4 regions of the Bradyrhizobium sp. USDA 4503 genome follow, and region 2 is predicted to be linked to each of the others. Evidence: riboswitches for the same ligand, from Rfam matches in the RefSeq annotation. Region 2 holds a riboswitch; each other region holds the start of a gene.
The links. Region 2 has a riboswitch for cobalamin ahead of ACVMIH_RS23405 (TonB-dependent receptor). Riboswitches for the same ligand answer to the same signal wherever they lie in the genome.
Positions count from the first base shown of each region.

Region 1: another riboswitch for cobalamin. It lies ahead of ACVMIH_RS01345 (DUF1636 family protein); the one in region 2 lies ahead of ACVMIH_RS23405 (TonB-dependent receptor).
Region 3: another riboswitch for cobalamin. It lies ahead of ACVMIH_RS25105 (TonB-dependent receptor); the one in region 2 lies ahead of ACVMIH_RS23405 (TonB-dependent receptor).
Region 4: another riboswitch for cobalamin. It lies ahead of metE (5-methyltetrahydropteroyltriglutamate--homocysteine S-methyltransferase); the one in region 2 lies ahead of ACVMIH_RS23405 (TonB-dependent receptor).

Region 1 is NZ_JBSRXS010000001.1:283,803-287,848, forward strand. Features, by position in the region: gene ACVMIH_RS01335 (cobyric acid synthase) at 1-666, opposite strand, end outside; gene cobO (cob(I)yrinic acid a,c-diamide adenosyltransferase) at 678-1,331, opposite strand; cobalamin riboswitch at 1,368-1,579, shown strand; gene ACVMIH_RS01345 (DUF1636 family protein) at 1,674-2,048, shown strand; gene cobW (cobalamin biosynthesis protein CobW) at 2,045-3,079, shown strand; gene cobN (cobaltochelatase subunit CobN) at 3,079-4,046, shown strand, end outside.
Region 2 is NZ_JBSRXS010000001.1:4,849,682-4,853,727, forward strand. Features, by position in the region: gene ACVMIH_RS23400 (PepSY domain-containing protein) at 1-130, opposite strand, end outside; gene ACVMIH_RS23405 (TonB-dependent receptor) at 133-2,406, opposite strand; cobalamin riboswitch at 2,515-2,710, opposite strand; gene ACVMIH_RS23410 (CobW family GTP-binding protein) at 2,940-3,869, opposite strand; partial or broken gene ACVMIH_RS23415 (amidohydrolase family protein) at 3,871-4,046, opposite strand, start outside.
Region 3 is NZ_JBSRXS010000001.1:5,207,044-5,211,089, reverse strand. Features, by position in the region: gene ACVMIH_RS25105 (TonB-dependent receptor) at 1-1,730, opposite strand, end outside; cobalamin riboswitch at 1,840-2,037, opposite strand; gene ACVMIH_RS25100 (FecCD family ABC transporter permease) at 2,150-3,193, shown strand; gene ACVMIH_RS25095 (ABC transporter ATP-binding protein) at 3,190-3,963, shown strand.
Region 4 is NZ_JBSRXS010000001.1:8,309,423-8,313,468, reverse strand. Features, by position in the region: gene metE (5-methyltetrahydropteroyltriglutamate--homocysteine S-methyltransferase) at 208-2,553, opposite strand; cobalamin riboswitch at 2,653-2,853, opposite strand.

The DNA of each region.
Region 1 (4,046 bases), 4.6 Mb from region 2:
GCCAAAGCCGCGCCACGCCGTGCGTTCTTCGATCAGGCGATAGCCGTCGTCGAACAATGTCGGATCGCCGCGGAATTTGTTGATGACAAAGCCCTGGATCATCGCGGCATCATCAGGGTCGATCACCGTCTTGATGCCGACGAGCTGCGCGATCACGCCGCCGCGGTCGATGTCGCCGACCAGCACCACGGGCACGTCTGCTTTGCGCGCAAATCCCATATTGGCGATATCGGCTTTGCGTAAGTTGACCTCGGCGGGACTGCCGGCGCCCTCGACCAGCACCAGATCGGCGCGCTGCTTCAGGCGCGCAAAACTCTCCAGCACCGCGCCCATCAGCGATGGTTTCATGCCGGCATATTCGCGCGCGCGTGCGGTGGCGATCCGTTTGCCGTGCACGATGACCTGGGCGCCGACATCGGTCTCGGGCTTCAGCAGCACCGGGTTCATGTCGGTGTGCGGCTCGACGCCGGCGGCGAGCGCCTGCAACGCCTGCGCGCGGCCGATCTCGCCGCCATCGACGGTCACGGCGGCGTTGTTCGACATGTTCTGCGGCTTGAACGGCAGCACGCGCAGGCCGCGCCGTCTGGCGGCGCGGGCGAGGCCGGCGACGATGAGCGATTTGCCCACGTCCGAGCCGGCTCCCTGGATCATCAATGCGCGCGCCATCGTGATGCCCGTCAGAACTCGACGCCCGGCTGGGCCTTGATGCCGGAGCGGAACGGATGCTTTACCAGCGTCATCTCGGTGACGAGATCGGCAATCTCGATCAGCTCCTCCTTGGCGTTGCGCCCGGTGAGCACGACATGGGTCATCGGCGGCTTCGACGTGGTCAGGAAGTCGACGACATCGGCGATCGCGAGGTAGTCGTAGCGTAGCGCGATGTTGATCTCGTCGAGCACGACCATGCGCAGGCTCGGGTCTGCGATCAGCTGCTTGGCCTTTTCCCAGCCGGCTTGCGCTGCCGCGATGTCGCGGGCGCGATCCTGCGTCTCCCAGGTAAAGCCTTCGCCCATGGCGTGAAATTGACAGAGATCGCCGAAATGCCCGGTGAGCAGGCGGCGCTCGCCGGTATCCCAGGCGCCCTTGATGAACTGCACCACGGCGCAGGGAAAGCCGTGCGCCACACAGCGCACGATCATGCCGAACGCGGAGGACGATTTTCCTTTGCCGGCGCCGGTATGAACGATGATCAGGCCCTTTTCACCGCTCTTGGTCGCCATGATGCGGTCGCGGGCGGCCTTCTTTTTCGCCATCTTGTCCGCGTGGCGCGCATCCGGCGAAAGATCGGTGCCGACGGCGCCGTCTTCAGCGTCCTTTCCATCAGAAGTCATCACATTCCTTCGGCTTGACAAGTGCGAGGCTTGGACGAATGGTGGTCCTGCGTTGGTTCCTGTCCTACGACAGGCGAAGAGGGAATGCGATAGGGCTCCGCTAAATCGGGCCCGAAGCGCAGCCGCCCCCGCGACCGTGACCGGAGAGATGCCCAAGCCACTGATTCCATACGGAGTCGGGAAGGTGGGCATCGAAGGGTAAAACCTGCTCCGCAAGCCGGGAGACCTGCCAACGCAGCATGTTGTGAAACCGGCGGACGGGGTGTTCCGCGACGGGGAACGAACCTATCCAAAATCGGTTCGTGTGCCTCATCGCTTCCCGCTGTCAATCCAGGAAGGGCGATGAGCGTTACACTTCATGTCTGCATCACCTGCCGCGCCGGCCAGACGCCGGCGGAAGGTGAGCTCGCGCCCGGTGCACGCCTGCATGCCGCGCTTGTCGAGGCCGGCGTGCCTGATGACGTCAATCTGGTTCCCGTCGCATGCCTGTCGGCCTGCAGCCAGGGTTGCTCGGTCGCGCTCAGCGCGCCGGGGCGCTGGTCCTATGTCTACGGCCGACTGTCCGCTGATAATGCCGCGGATGTGATCGCCGGTGCCTCCGCCTATGCGGCGGCGCCCGACGGCATCGTGCCGTGGCGCAGCCGTCCGGAAATCTTCCGCAAGCAATCGCTCGCCCGCATTCCACCTCTTCCCGTCGTGCCGGAGGCCGCAGAATGACCACGCTCGCCAAAATTCCGGTCACCGTCGTGACCGGCTTTCTCGGCTCCGGCAAGACGACACTGATCCAGCATCTGATCCGCAATGCCAACGGCAAGAAGCTCGCGGTACTGGTCAACGAATTCGGCAGCGAAGGCGTCGACGGCGACATCCTGAAGTCGTGCGCCGACGCCAATTGTCCGGCCGAGAACATCGTCGAGCTCGCCAATGGCTGCATCTGCTGCACCGTCGCCGACGATTTCATCCCGGCGATGGAGCAGTTGCTGGCGCGGAACGTGAAGCCCGATCACATCGTGATCGAAACTTCCGGGCTCGCGCTGCCGAAGCCGCTGCTGAAAGCGTTCGACTGGCCGGAGATCCGTTCGCGGATCACGGTCGACGGCGTGATCGCGCTAGCCGACGCCGAGGCCGTCGCCGCCGGCCGTTTTGCGCCTGATCCGGCCGCGGTGGATGCGCAGCGTGCAGCGGACGACAATCTCGACCACGAGACGCCGCTGTCGGAAGTGTTCGAGGACCAGATCGCCTGTGCCGATATCGTGCTGCTGACCAAGGCGGATCTCGCCGGGGCGGAGGGGATCAAGGCAGCGAAAGCGGTGATCGCGGCCGAGATGCCGCGCGAGGTGCCGATGTTGCCCGTCGTCGACGGCACGATCGACGCGCGCGTGATCCTCGGGCTCGGGGCGGCGGCGGAAAGCGATCTCGCGGCGCGGCCGTCGCATCACGATGGCGAGGAGGAACACGAGCACGACGATTTCAATTCCGTCGTGATCGATCTTCCGGAAGTTTCGGATGTCGACGCGCTGGTCGCCTCGATCAAGGGGCTGGCGCGCGAGCAGAACGTGCTGCGCGCCAAGGGCTACATCGCGGTCGAAGGCAAGCCGATGCGGCTGTTGGTGCAATCGGTCGGCGAGCGGGTGCGGCATCAGTTCGACATGCCCTGGGGTGCCCGGGCACGGCAGTCGAAGCTCGTCGTGATCGGCGAACATGCCGACATCGATGAAGCCGCGATCAGGGCACGGCTTGGTGTCTGATGCACGTCGTCTTCCGCGAGAGTCGCGGCCTTGAGGAGACCGCGACGCCAAGGGACCTCGGCCAGGATCCGGCCGATCTCGTGGTGTTGTCGTTTTCCGACAGCGATCTTGCTGCCTTCGCGGCCGGCTGGCGGCGCGGCCGTGCTGCGCTGCCGTCGCTGCGGCTCGCCAATCTCGCGGAGCTGCGCCATCCGCTGTCGGTCGATACCTATATCGAGCGGACGCTCTCGCACGCCCGCGGCATTCTGGTGCGGCTGATCGGCGGCGAGCCCTATTGGTCATACGGGCTGGCCGCGGTGCATCGGCTGGCGAAGGAGCGCGGCATCGCCCTGGTCGTGCTGCCGGCGGATGGCCGCGACGATTTGCGGCTCGATGAATTCTCGACCTTGCCGGTCTCGACGCTGCGCCGTCTGAAGGTGCTGTGCGACAAGGGCGGCCCGGTTGCCGCGCAGGCCGTGATCGCGCAACTGGCGCTGGCGTCCGGACTCTATGCCGGGCCGGTGGTCGGCGAGATCGATCTTCCCGAGATCGGCGTCTACGATTCCCGGCGCGGTGCCATCACGGCGTTGCCGGCACCGGACGGCCGGCCGCGCGTGCTGGTGACGTTTTATCGTTCCTACCTCGCGGCCGGCGATACGGCGCCGGTCGATGCATTGATCGATGCATTGCGTGAGAGGGGCTTTGATGCTCATGGCGTGTTCGTCACTTCGCTGAAGGCTGCGGGCGTGGCCGATTGGCTGCGCGTTCAGCTTGCGCAATGCGCTCCAGCGGCCATCGTCAATGCGACCGCGTTTTCCGCGGCCGGTGACGACGGCACGACGCCGTTCGACGCTGCATCATGCCCGGTGTTCCAGGTCGCGCTGTCGACCGCGCGGCGCGAGGATTGGGCCTTGTCGCTCCGCGGGCTCTCGCCCGGCGATCTCGCGATGCATGTGGTGCTGCCGGAGGTCGACGGCCGCCTGTTCAC
Region 2 (4,046 bases):
GAAAGGCCACGTACATCATGACAAGGCCGGAGATGAACCACATCGCGAACAGGAGACACGTCGCAATGCCGATCCAGCGATGGACGATATAGAGCCACCGCCGCCCGCGCCGGATCAGAGCGTTGCGCATGGTCAGAACTTCACGTTGACGGACAATTCGGCGGTACGCGGCATGCCTAGCAGCCACTGCCCGGTGCCGTTCGAGGTCGCCGCGTAAGCCTTGTCGAACAGGTTGTAGACGCGGAACGCGACCGTGGTGCGGTCATCCGGCTTCCACCTGACGCCGCCATTGACCACATTGTAGCCCGGACGCAGCTGGGTGTTGGCAAGATCGGAGTACATCGCACCGACGATCTGCACGCCGCCATAGACCGACCAGTTGGGCGCGAAATCCCAGGTCAGCCAGACATTCGAGACCTGCTGCGGCACGTTGACCGGGACATTGCCGTTGAAGCTGACGATCTTGCCGCCGACCACCTGGCTGTTGTTGTCGTATCTGGCGCGCAACAGCGCAAGATTGGCGTCGACGCGCCAGCCGTCGTTCAGCGCGAGCCCGATCGATCCTTCGACCCCGCGGGATGATTGCTGGCCGATCTGCAATGCCACGCCGCCGGTAGGGTTGCCGGGATCGGGAATCGTGAGCCCGGTCTTGACGATCTCGTAGGCGGCCAGCGTCCACTCGCCGCGGCCGCCCCAGAACGACTGCTTGACCCCGATCTCGGTCTGCTTGCCGGTCGCAAGCTGGAATGTCTTCTGCGTGGTCGACAGTGAGATCAGATTGCTGACCGGATCGACGCCGACCGCGTACTGGCCATAGAACGCGAGGTTCTTGATCGGCTCGTAAACGAGGCCCGCGCGCCAGCTAGTGCCCGATAGCGTCGTCTCAAAACTGTTTGCCGGCGTCTTGTAGTCGGTGCGGTCCACTCCGGGGCGATCATACCTGACCCCGGTCACCAGCGACAACTGATCGGTCAGCGAGAGCCGATCCTCGGCGAACAGCGCGTATTGATTGACGATCGCGTTGAAGCCCGGCGTGGTCGCCGTCGTCGTGGCGAAGAACGATCCGGGATCGAACACATAAGGATTGACCGACGACGCGCCGCCATAGGGCGAGTTGTTGGTATGGGTGAAGTCGATCCGGTTGACGTCGAACCCGGCGACGACCTGGTTCGCAAGGCCGAACACGTGGCCGCTGAAGGTCGTATCCATCCGGTTGCCGAGCTGCTTCTGGTCGTGGAAGATCTCGATATAGCTCGTGCGATCGATCAGCTGGGTCTTCGGATTCCAGGTGTGGTTCTCGATGTCGCGCCAGTGCCGCTCGCTGGTCAGGTAATACAGCGTGTTGTTGACCTTGATGCCGTCGGCGACGTCCCACTCGGTCTTGAACCGGGTCCAGCTGTCCTGATAGCGGATCGCGCTGTCCGCTGCATTGTAGTTCTTGAAACGCAGCGCGTCCTGGATCGCGCCGTTGATCAGCGGCGTGCCGAAATAGCGCGACGGGCTGCGATCGCCGTAATCTTCCGAGAGCGTGAAGGCGAGATTGTCCGACGCCTGCACCCGCACGGCAGCGGAGACCACCGCGTTCGAGGTCTTGTCGCGATCGACCCAGCTGTCCGACATGTTGCCGGTGGCGTTGATGCGGTACGACACATTGGGATTGATCGGACCGGTGCTGTCCACCGAGAGCCGCCGCGTCATGTTGCTGTCGAGCGAAACCTCGGCCTCGTTATAGGGCGTGCTCTGCGGCTTCTTCGGAATCACGTTGATGACGCCGCCGATCGCGCCTTCGCCGTACAGCACCGAGGCCGGGCCGCGCAGCACTTCGATGCGCTGCGTCGACCAGGTGTCATAGGGGAACGTCAGCGTGCCGGAGCCGATATAGAAGCGCGTGCCGTCATACAGCGTCATCACCGAGTTGCTGCCGGCAAAGCCGCGGGTGCTGAACGACAGGCCGCCATTGCCTGGCGCCGGCGTTGCGACGAACCCGGCCGCGTCCTGGGTGACGGCATCGAGCACATTATGCTGGCCGCGTTCAGCGATGGTCTGCGCCGTGATGATCTCGACGCTGGCCGGCGTCTGCAGCGGCGTCAGGTTGAGACGACTGCCGGTGCCGCCCTGCGTGGTGGCATTGAGCGTCGGCGATGCCGATCCCGGTACGCCCGACGCCGCGACGCGCGGGGCGTTGCCGGCTGTTGCAGGCCTCGGCCGTGGCCGCGCCGCAGCGGTCATGTCACGGCTGCGCGCCGCAGGCTTCGGCTTTGCCGCAGCGGAAGGCGCGACCTCAATCGGATCGAGTCTGGTTGGTGGCGGCGTTTGTGCCGAGCCTTCGACCGGCAACAACAATGATGACAGGGAGCAGAGAAGACCGAGGCGCCATTTGCGCGCAACGGGAGAGGACGGAGACATGAAAAGGACTCGCGGTAACGTGGCACGTCACCGCGAACGTGGACTGGCGCATTGCCAAAAAAGGCAGTGCTCCGATCCCACCAGGACGCCCCCGCCCGATGTACTCGCGTGTGACCACGACTGACGGCAGGTCTCCTGGCTCACGGGTCATCGCCTGTCGACGCCTTCCCGGGCCGATGGCCCAGTGGCAAAATTGACGAAAGGCTCGCCGTTTACAGTTGCGGGGACAGCTGCGGCATTGGGGTTACCCTCGCACCGCATTCCCTTTTGATCCCCGAAGGGAACCGTCGGCAAAAACGATAGGTGGTGCCGGCAAGGCTGTCAATTCGATGCGATTGTCGCACACATGCTTTGCGAGATGCTGCTGCGGCGATGACACAGCGACGTCGAGGGCTGACGCCGAAAGGCAACCCGTCATCCTGAGGAGCGCGGCACGCGCGTCTCGAAGGATGCACGGCCCGGCTGGTGGCCGATTCATCCTTCGAGACGCCGCTTCCCTCGCACCTCAGTATGACGGGAAACGTAGGTTCGCGTCACTGAGCCTCGACGCATCCCTGCATCACCTCATCAATCTCCGCGCGCGACAGCGCACCCATCTCGGCGATGAACACGATGCGCGTGCGCGGCACGCCGGGCGACGGCACGCCGCCCGCAGCCAAGGTCGCGCGGCCGCCGGCGAGGTGAAGCACGGTCAGCCGCCCGGGCTGCTCCACCGTCTCGAACAATCCCTTCGCCCGCGCCAGCTTCGGCGCCAGTCTGCCGATCGCCTGCTGCAAGCGCGGCAGCACGACGGGCCGCTCCGAGGTCCAGCTCAGCGTGTCGAAGCGATCGGACGACGGCCGTCGCGGCGCGGTCTCGCGCGGCGCCGACACATGATCGAGGTCCGCTGGGAACAGCAGCGCGGCCGGCACCTCGCCATGCAAGGCATCGACCACCACGGCCGCCGGACGCACCGCGCGCACGGCGTCGCGGATCGCGGCGCACGCAGCGGCGTCAGTCAGATCGACCTTGCTCAGCGCCACCACATCCGCCGCCCGGAGCTGCGAGCGCAGCAGCGCATCGTTCAGCATCGCCGCAGGCTGCGTCGCGTCGACCACGCACAGCACGGTCTCCAGCGGCGCCTCCTTCCAGATCACGGGATCCATCAGGTTGCGCACGATGTCGGCGGGATCGGCGATCCCGCTGGTCTCGATCACGATGAATTCGGGACGCGGATCACGCCGCAGCAACGTGGCGAGCGTGCGCAGCAGGGCGCCCTCCAGCGTGCAGCAGATGCAGCCATTGCTCAGGCTGACCACGCCGTCGCTGGCGCCGGCGATCAGCTCGGCGTCGATATTGATCGCACCGAAATCGTTGACCACGGCGGCGATGCGCCGCCCTTGCGCATGCGCCAGCAGATGGTTGACGACCGTGGTCTTGCCCGCCCCGAGGAAGCCCGCGACCAGCAGGATCGGGACCGGCACCTCAGCCCCCCGTGATAGGCCGGCGCACCGGCCGGCCGGGACGCGCCGCGACATCGAGCACACCATCGCTGATCAGCGGCTGGCCGCTGACCACGAGATGCCGCACGCCCTCCGCCGGACGATTCATCGCCGAGAAGGTCGCGCGATCGCTCAGCGTCTCGTAGTCGAACACCACAA
Region 3 (4,046 bases), 360 kb from region 2:
ACCTGAAACAGGTTGGTCTTGACCCGGAAGCCGCCCTCGACGTCCTGCGATGTCTGGGTCTTGAGCTGGAAATTCTGCGGGATCGGGGCGAAGGTCAGCGGATCGAACGACGGTCCGGATGCGACGCGCTCGTCGACATCGGGCGTGCGGAACGCGCGCGCCGCGCGGCCGAACACCGAGAAGGTGTCGGTCAGGCGATGCTCGGCGCCGACATGCAGGGCGTATTGCGTCTCGTTGCTGTCGAGCGGTGCCGCCTGCGTGTCGAACGCGAACGGCGCATTCGGGTCGTAGCGATCGCGCGCCGAGATGCTGGTATTCTGGACGCGCGCGCCGTAGGAGATGTCGGTCGTTGGCAACAGGCCCAGCGTATGTTGCCAATAGCCGGCCACGCTCTGCTGCTCGATATTGTAGATGTGGAACGGGTCGACGCCCTGATAGGCGCCGCGCGCCTCGCGGAAGGTCGAATCGTAATAGTCGATGCCGGTCAGGATTGTCGACGGCATGCCCAGCATCACATTCTTGACGCTGAGCCGCGGCGTCAGCGACCAGGTCTGCAGCGCGGCATCATTGTAGGTCGAAGCGAAGCTGATGGTCGGCATCGTGCCGAAGAAGCCGCTCTGCGTCTCGCGCTGCCGCCAGCCGCCGTCGACGATGAGGTCGACGCCGTTCATCAGCGTCTTGGTGAAGCCGGCGGTGACGCTGGCGGTCTGCTGGTTGGCATAGTCGAAGGGCGTCGCGGCGCCGCGGCGATCGGTGAGCAGCTCGTTCACGCCGATCGACGGATCGACCAGCCGTCCGCCGGGTAGGCCGAGCTTCTGGTCGCTGCCGGTGACGGTCAGGAAGGCGGTGAGATCAGGCGTCGTGTAGTTGATGTTGCCGACGGCGTTGCGCTGGTCGAGCGCATTGTTGACGCGGTAGCCGTCCGACTTGATGCCGTTGCCGTAGAACGAGGTGGACCACGGGCCGGAATTGAGCGCCGCGGAGACCGCGGCCATGCGGGTGTTGAACGAGCCAACTCCGGCCTCGGCCCGCATCGTCGTCGGCGGGCCGCCGACGCCGGTCTTGGTGATGATGTTGACGACGCCGCCCACCGCGTTGTCGCCGTAGAGCACCGCGCCGCTGTTGCCGCGCGTGATCTCGATGCGCTCGATCGAATCGAGCGGAATCGTGGTGAGGTCGAAGCCGGCCTTGTCGACGTCGTTGAGGCGGCGGCCGTTGAGCAGGAAAAGGGTATTGTCGGTCGCGAATGCGCCGAAGCCGCGCAGGTCGACCGACGTCTTGGCGCCGTTCGGTCCGCCATAGGGCGTTTGCAGCTGCACGCCCGGCACCTGCGCGAGGATCTCGGGTAACGACTGCACCGGCGAATGCGCGATGTCGTCGGCGGTGATCACGGCCGAGGAGGAGCCGACAATGCCGGCGAACTGGCGGCCGCCGGTGCCGCCCGTTCCGGTGGCCACGCCGGTCCCTGTCGTGCCCGATCCGGCTCCGCTGCCTGTATTGTTGCCTTGCGAGGTGCCCGGCGCCGGGCGTCGCGGCGCCGGCGCTTCGTCAGCGGCCGGCCTGGCGCGCGTGACGTTCTGGTCGCCCGGCTTGGTGACTTCGATCGCCGGCAGCTGATCGGGAGCGGGTGCCTGCTGCGCCCGCGCTGCGGAGACAAGGATCGCCGGCGCGATCATCGTCGACGCGAGCAGAAGCGCGCGGCGCCGCCGATGGAAAGGGAAGGAGAACATAAGCAAGGCCTCGGCAACGTCAGTGGCACGTCACCGCGAACCAGTCTCACCATCGTGCTCACAGCATCAGGTGAAGCTCATGCCTGTACTCCCCGACCGGCAGCATCGCGTGTGACCACGGCTGACGGCAGGTCTCCTGGCTCGCGGGTCGTTACCCTTCGTCGCCTTCCCAGGACCGAGATTCCCAGTGGCCTGTGACGAAGGATTCACCGCATACAGTTGCGGGGGCAGCCGCGGCGTTGGGGAAGTTTCCCCGTACCGCATTCCCTTTTCATCTCATGAAAGAACCGTCATGTTCATCTAGGGTTCGGCCGGGTAGCAAAGTCAATCCGGCGGAAGTCGGGCGGCGGCCGCGCGGCCACGGTTTTTGTCGAGTGTCGCTTGTCTGCCACGGCGATCGCTGTAAGAGCATGGATCCGATGAGCGCGCAGGATTTTGCCTTGGCGGCCGAGGTCGCGGCGCGGCGCCGGTGGGGCGCCACGGCGGCGCTGCTCGCGCTCGTGGTCCTGCTGTGTGTGTTCTCGCTCGGCATCGGGCCGGTGCGGCTGTCGCCGCTCGCGGTGATCGAGGCGCTGTTCGGCGGCGGCAGCGATGTGGCGCAGGTGATCGTGCGCGAGATCCGCCTGCCGCGCACCATCCTGGCATTTGCGATCGGCGGCATTCTCGGGCTGTCCGGTGCGGCGCTGCAAGGGCTGCTGCGCAATCCGCTGGCCTCGCCGTCGCTATTCGGCGCGCCGCAATCGGCGGCGTTCGGCGCGGTGCTGGTGATCGCGCTGGGCCTCGCCGATGTGCGCTCCTACGCGCTGCCGGTGGTGGCGATCATCGCCGCCTTCGGCTCGGTGTTCGCGCTGCTTGCGATCGCCGGCCGCAATGCCGGGCTGTTGATCCTGATCCTCGCTGGGCTCGCGATCTCGAGCTTTGCGGGAGCCGCGACCGCACTGGTGATGAATCTCTCGAGCAATCCGTTTGTGGTGCTGGAGATCGCGTTCTGGCTGCTCGGCTCGCTGGAGGACCGCAGCTTCCAGCACGTGGCGCTGGCGCTGCCCTTCATCGTCGCGGGCGCCGCCATCCTGCTCAGCCAGGCGAGCGCCTTCCGCGCGCTGACGCTTGGCGAGGAGGCGGCGCAGAGCCTCGGCGTCGACGTCGGGCGGTTGCGGCTCTTCGTGATCACGGGCGTGGCGCTTGGCGTCGGCGGCGCGGTCGCAGTCACCGGCACGATCGGCTTCATCGGCCTGGTTGCGCCGCATCTGATGCGTCCCGTGATCGGTCACGATCCGGCGCGGCTCTTGGTGCCCAGTGCGCTCACCGGCTCGGCGTTGCTGCTCGCGGCCGACATCGCGGTGCGCATCATTCCCTCGACCTCCGACATCAAGGTCGGCGTGCTGACCTCGATCATCGGCGTGCCGTTCTTCCTCTATCTGATCATGCGCGAACGCCGCGCGCTCGGCGGAGGCGTGGCATGACGCTGCTCTCCGCCGCCGCTCTCAATGCCTCGCTCGGCAGCCGCAAGGTGCTGCACGATGTCTCGCTGTCGTTGCCATCGGGCCATCTGGTCGCGCTGGTCGGGCCGAACGGCGCCGGCAAGACCACGCTGCTGCGCGCACTCTCCGGGCTGATTCCGTCGGGCGGCGAGATCCGGATCGGCGGCGATCCGCTGGCGTCGCTGCCGCTGCGCGAGCGTGCGAAACGTTTTGCCTACCTGCCGCAGGGGCACATGGTGCACTGGCCGCTGCCGGCGCGCGACATCGTCGCGCTCGGCCGCTATCCGCACGGCGCGACCGATCCGGCGCGGCTGTCGCAGACGGATATGGAGGCGGTGCTGCGCGCGATGCAGGCGGTCGACGTCACTGAGTTCAGCGATCGCCGCGTCACCGAACTCTCCGGCGGCGAGCGCAGCCGCGTCGCGCTGGCCCGGGTGCTCGCGGTGGAGGCGCCGGTGATCCTCGCCGACGAGCCGACCGCCTCGCTCGATCCACGCCACCAGATCGACGTGATGCAGAAGCTGCGCAACGTCGCCGATGCCGGTGTGCTGGTGATCGTGGTGACGCATGACCTGGGACTCGCCGCGCGCTTTGCCGATCATGTGCTGGTGCTCGCGGAGGGGCGGCTGGCAGCGCAAGGCGCGCCCGTCGAGGCACTGTCGGAGAGCGTCCTCGCCAGCGTGTTCCGGGTCAGCGCCTATCGCGCCGAATTTCAGCGCGAAGCCGTCATCGTGCCGTGGGCGGACGTCTGATGTGGCCACGGCCTCACCACAAGCTCAGTTCACCTCTCCCGCTTACGGGGGAGGTCGCTGCGCTCGACGAGCGCAGCGGGTGG
Region 4 (4,046 bases), 3.5 Mb from region 2:
GATGGAAGTCGGCGATGCGTCAGCGTCGCTCCTCTCAGACTTGACTTTCGCCCGGCCTGCTAGACGCGGCCGGGCTTTTTTATGTTCATCCAAAGCTCCGTCCAGACGATCGAGAGCGCAAGTGAATAAAAACCGGATCAGCTTCCGCGAGGAGAGAGAGAGAGAGAGGAGAGAGAGAGAGAGAGAGAGAGAGAGCCAAGTGCAGGATCAATAGCGTGGCCGATCGGATGCCGCGCGCAGTTCGCGGGCGGCGGCGACCATGTTGATCAGCGCCGGGTGAACCTCCTCCCATTTGCGCGTCTTCAGACCACAGTCCGGATTGACCCAGAGCTGCGAATCCTGCAACCGCTTCCGGGCCAACGCCATCAGTTCCTTCATTTCCCCTACCTCGGGAACGCGCGGAGAATGGATGTCGTACACGCCCGGCCCGATTTGGTTTGGATATTTGTAGTTCCTGAACGCGTCGAGCAGTTCCATCTTCGAGCGCGACGTTTCGATCGAGATGACATCCGCGTCCATTGCAGCAATCGCATCGATGATGTCATTGAACTCCGAGTAGCACATATGCGTATGAATCTGCGTTCGATCAGCGACGCCCGATGAGCAGATGCGGAAGCTATCCCCGGCCCACTCAAGATAGGCCGCCCACTCCGATCGACGCAAAGGTAATCCTTCGCGGAGTGCAGCTTCGTCGATCTGAATCATGGTCGCACCGGCTGTCTCGAGATCGCGGACTTCGTCTCGGATCGCGAGCGCAATCTGGCGGCAGACCTCGCCTCTTGGAATATCGTCGCGAACAAACGACCAGTTCAATATCGTTACTGGTCCGGTCAACATTGCCTTCACCGGCTTATTGGTCAGTGATTGCGCGTAGCGCCACCAGTTGACGGTGATCGGCTTGGGCCGCAAGACATCACCGAACAAGATCGGTGGCCGGACACAACGCGAACCATAGGATTGCACCCAGCCGTTCCTGGTAAATGCGAAGCCGGCAAGTTGCTCGCCGAAGTACTGCACCATATCATTGCGTTCAAACTCGCCGTGTACGAGAACGTCCAGACCGATTTCCTCTTGCCAACGTATAGCGCGCGCGGTCTCCTCCTTAAGGAATTTGTCATATTGCTCGTCGCTCATCGCGCCTCGCGCATGTGCCGCACGGGCATTACGGACCTCTGCGGTCTGCGGGAACGATCCGATGGTCGTGGTAGGAAAAGCCGGTAGTGCGAAGCGCTTGCGTTGGATTTCGGCACGACGGAGAAATGGGCTGGCGCGCCGGCGCATGGCTTGGTCGATAGCCCTCATCCGCACAGCGAGATTGGCATCACAGATCTTCGGTGATGTTCGGCGGACGGTCGCGGCACGTTGCGATTCCGCAAGAGCTTCCGCAACGTTCTGGTCACCTGCGAGCGCTCGCGCCAGGATCGCAAGCTCACGCATCTTCTGAACCGAGAAAGCAAGCCAGCTCTTAACATCGGAATCAAGCCCGGTCTCGAGTTCAACATCGACCGGCACATGAAGCAGCGAGCAGGATGGGGCGATCTGGACACGGTCCCTGCCTAGCTTCGCAATGGCGGGATCCAGCTGCTGGTGGAGCCCCGACAGATCCGACCGCCACACATTTCGTCCGTCGATGACACCAAGCGACATGACGAGATCGCGCCGGCAGGCGGCAATAATCCGCTCCAATAGCTTCGGCGCGCGAACTAGATCCACATGCAGTCCGGCAACGGGCATGTTCAAGGCGGTATCCAGATTGTCGCCGAGATCGCCAAAATAGCTGGCGACCATGATCTTGACGTCCGGGGCCTCCGTGGTGAGCCGGTCATAGGCGTGCAGCAAAGATTTTCGCGAATCCTCATCCAGATCAAGGACCAGGCAGGGCTCGTCGAACTGAACCCAGTTTGCCCCCCGCTTGGCTAGTTCCTGCAGAACCTCGATATAGACCGGTATGAGGTCATCCAGGAGCGACAGTGGCTGGAACGCAGGATCAGCACTCTTGCCAAGCTTTAGGAATGTGACCGGCCCGATCAGGACAGGGCGGGTCTGAAACCCAAGGGCCTTGGCTTCCTCATACTCCTCGACAGGCTTGCGAGAGGACAGGCGGAACGTCTGTCCCCGATGAAATTCCGGAACCATGTAGTGGTAGTTGGTGTCGAACCACTTGGTCATCTCCTGCGCGGGAGCGCCAAATCCGCGCGATCCGTGACCGCAACTCGCATCCTGCCGGTCGCATTGCGAACCGCGGGCCATGTCGAAGTAAGTCTTGAGCGAAACCGGTTCGGTTTTCGAGGCGTAGATTTCCGGAATAGCACCAACCATGACACTGGTGTCGAGCACCTGGTCGTACAACGAGAAATCGTTCGACGGAATGACAGTGACACCGAGGGAGTTTTGGCGAGCCCAGTTTGCGGCACGCAGGCCAGCTGCATCCTCGAGCAATCGCTGTTCGCTGATTGCGCCGGACCAGTAGCTTTCGAGCGCGCGTTTGAGCTCGCGCCTTGGACCGATCCGTGGCGTTCCGAGCGTGGCAACCGGAAGGGAGAGAAGAGACATAGCGTTAACCCCATATTTGGGGGCAAAGGCCATGGCGGACGCAGGCAGGATCGCTCGAGCGGCGACTGCTTGGCGCACCACCGGGACACCCCGCCCGTGGACGTGTATATTGTCGAGGCAGGTCTCCTGGCTTGCGGGTCATCGCTGCTGCCCGGCCTTCCCGAAGCCGCACGGGCTTCAGTGACTTTGTTGGACAGCGGCTCGCCGCTCACAGTTGCGGGGGCAGCGCCGGCATTTCACCGGCTTCCCTCTTAGCTCCGGATCAAGCGCGACCGGAGAACCTCGACGACTTGGATTATCGGCAAGATGCCTCTACCGTCAACCTATCAGATCAATCCCTTACGTTGATGCCGCCACATCGGCTACATGAATGACCAATCACTTCGACCACGATAAGAGTCTCACGGTCTGCCTTGGCGATAATGGTTGAGCACGCATACCGATCCGCCTCAACAGAGGCAGGGGAGGCTCTCGCAATGAGAATGGCTATTTGGCGTGCCCTCGGCATCATCGCTGTGCCAGCCTTGCGGACGGCCGTTCATAAGCCGAACCCTTAGACAGATGCTCTGAGCCTGTTGAGCACTTCAAGGCGAAGCTAGTGCGACTCCATCGTTGCCTGCTTGCGGCTCGACACGACCGGATGGAAGCGTAGCTTCTCCAATCATGAAGAGGAACGACACGACCGATCGATCACAGCCGATGAGTATCACCGCGCCTGCGTAAGGCCCAACGCACGACGTCGTATCATTGGCCTGTCTGAAGACCCTGCACTGCCGCCGATTCCAGATCCCGGCGCTGAGGATCGGCTTCGCAACTCCGCGGACATCAAGTGCAAGTGAACCCGGCTGAGGCTGCTAGGGCACTTCCGCAGCGCCCCATCGCCGAGCGATCAATGGCGACAAAAGCGTTCCCGATTGTCATCAGGAACTTGGCAGCGAGCGTTCGCCTGCGCTTCGTCCGGTGCGAGGAGAAAGAACACCAAGGCCGATCAGCAGAATGGGAACATTGGAACGAGCGCAGGTCGGAAAGTCGACAAAGACAACAGGAATCCAGCGCGAATTGCCGGTTATTTCCTGGCACGAAGAATGCAAACCCTCAATTGCCCGGGCTTCTCCTCCTGGGCTGGTCCAGCACAGCAAATTGAGGCTGTGGCTGGCCCACTGAAGTTAGCGGCGCGTGACATAGAGGGGACAGCGCCTGCTCGCGCGGGACATCAGCGGGCGCCCGCGTCACGTTGCCGCTAACTTCTTTCAATCGCGCATAACATTGAAGGCGCCCGCTTGGAATCAACGTGCGGATGAGAACCAGATGGTCCGGCGGTTATGAAGAAAATATCTGCAAGAGGTGTGCTTTGGTTTAGTCTCTGTCAATCGCTAATCTGCCTGGTTGGCCTGGCTGCGACGAGCAATAGTGTGCGCGCGGACGAGAGCGCTCTCGTCGAAAGAGTCAAGTCAACGTGGCGAGCGCAAGACGGTGAGACAATAGAACATATT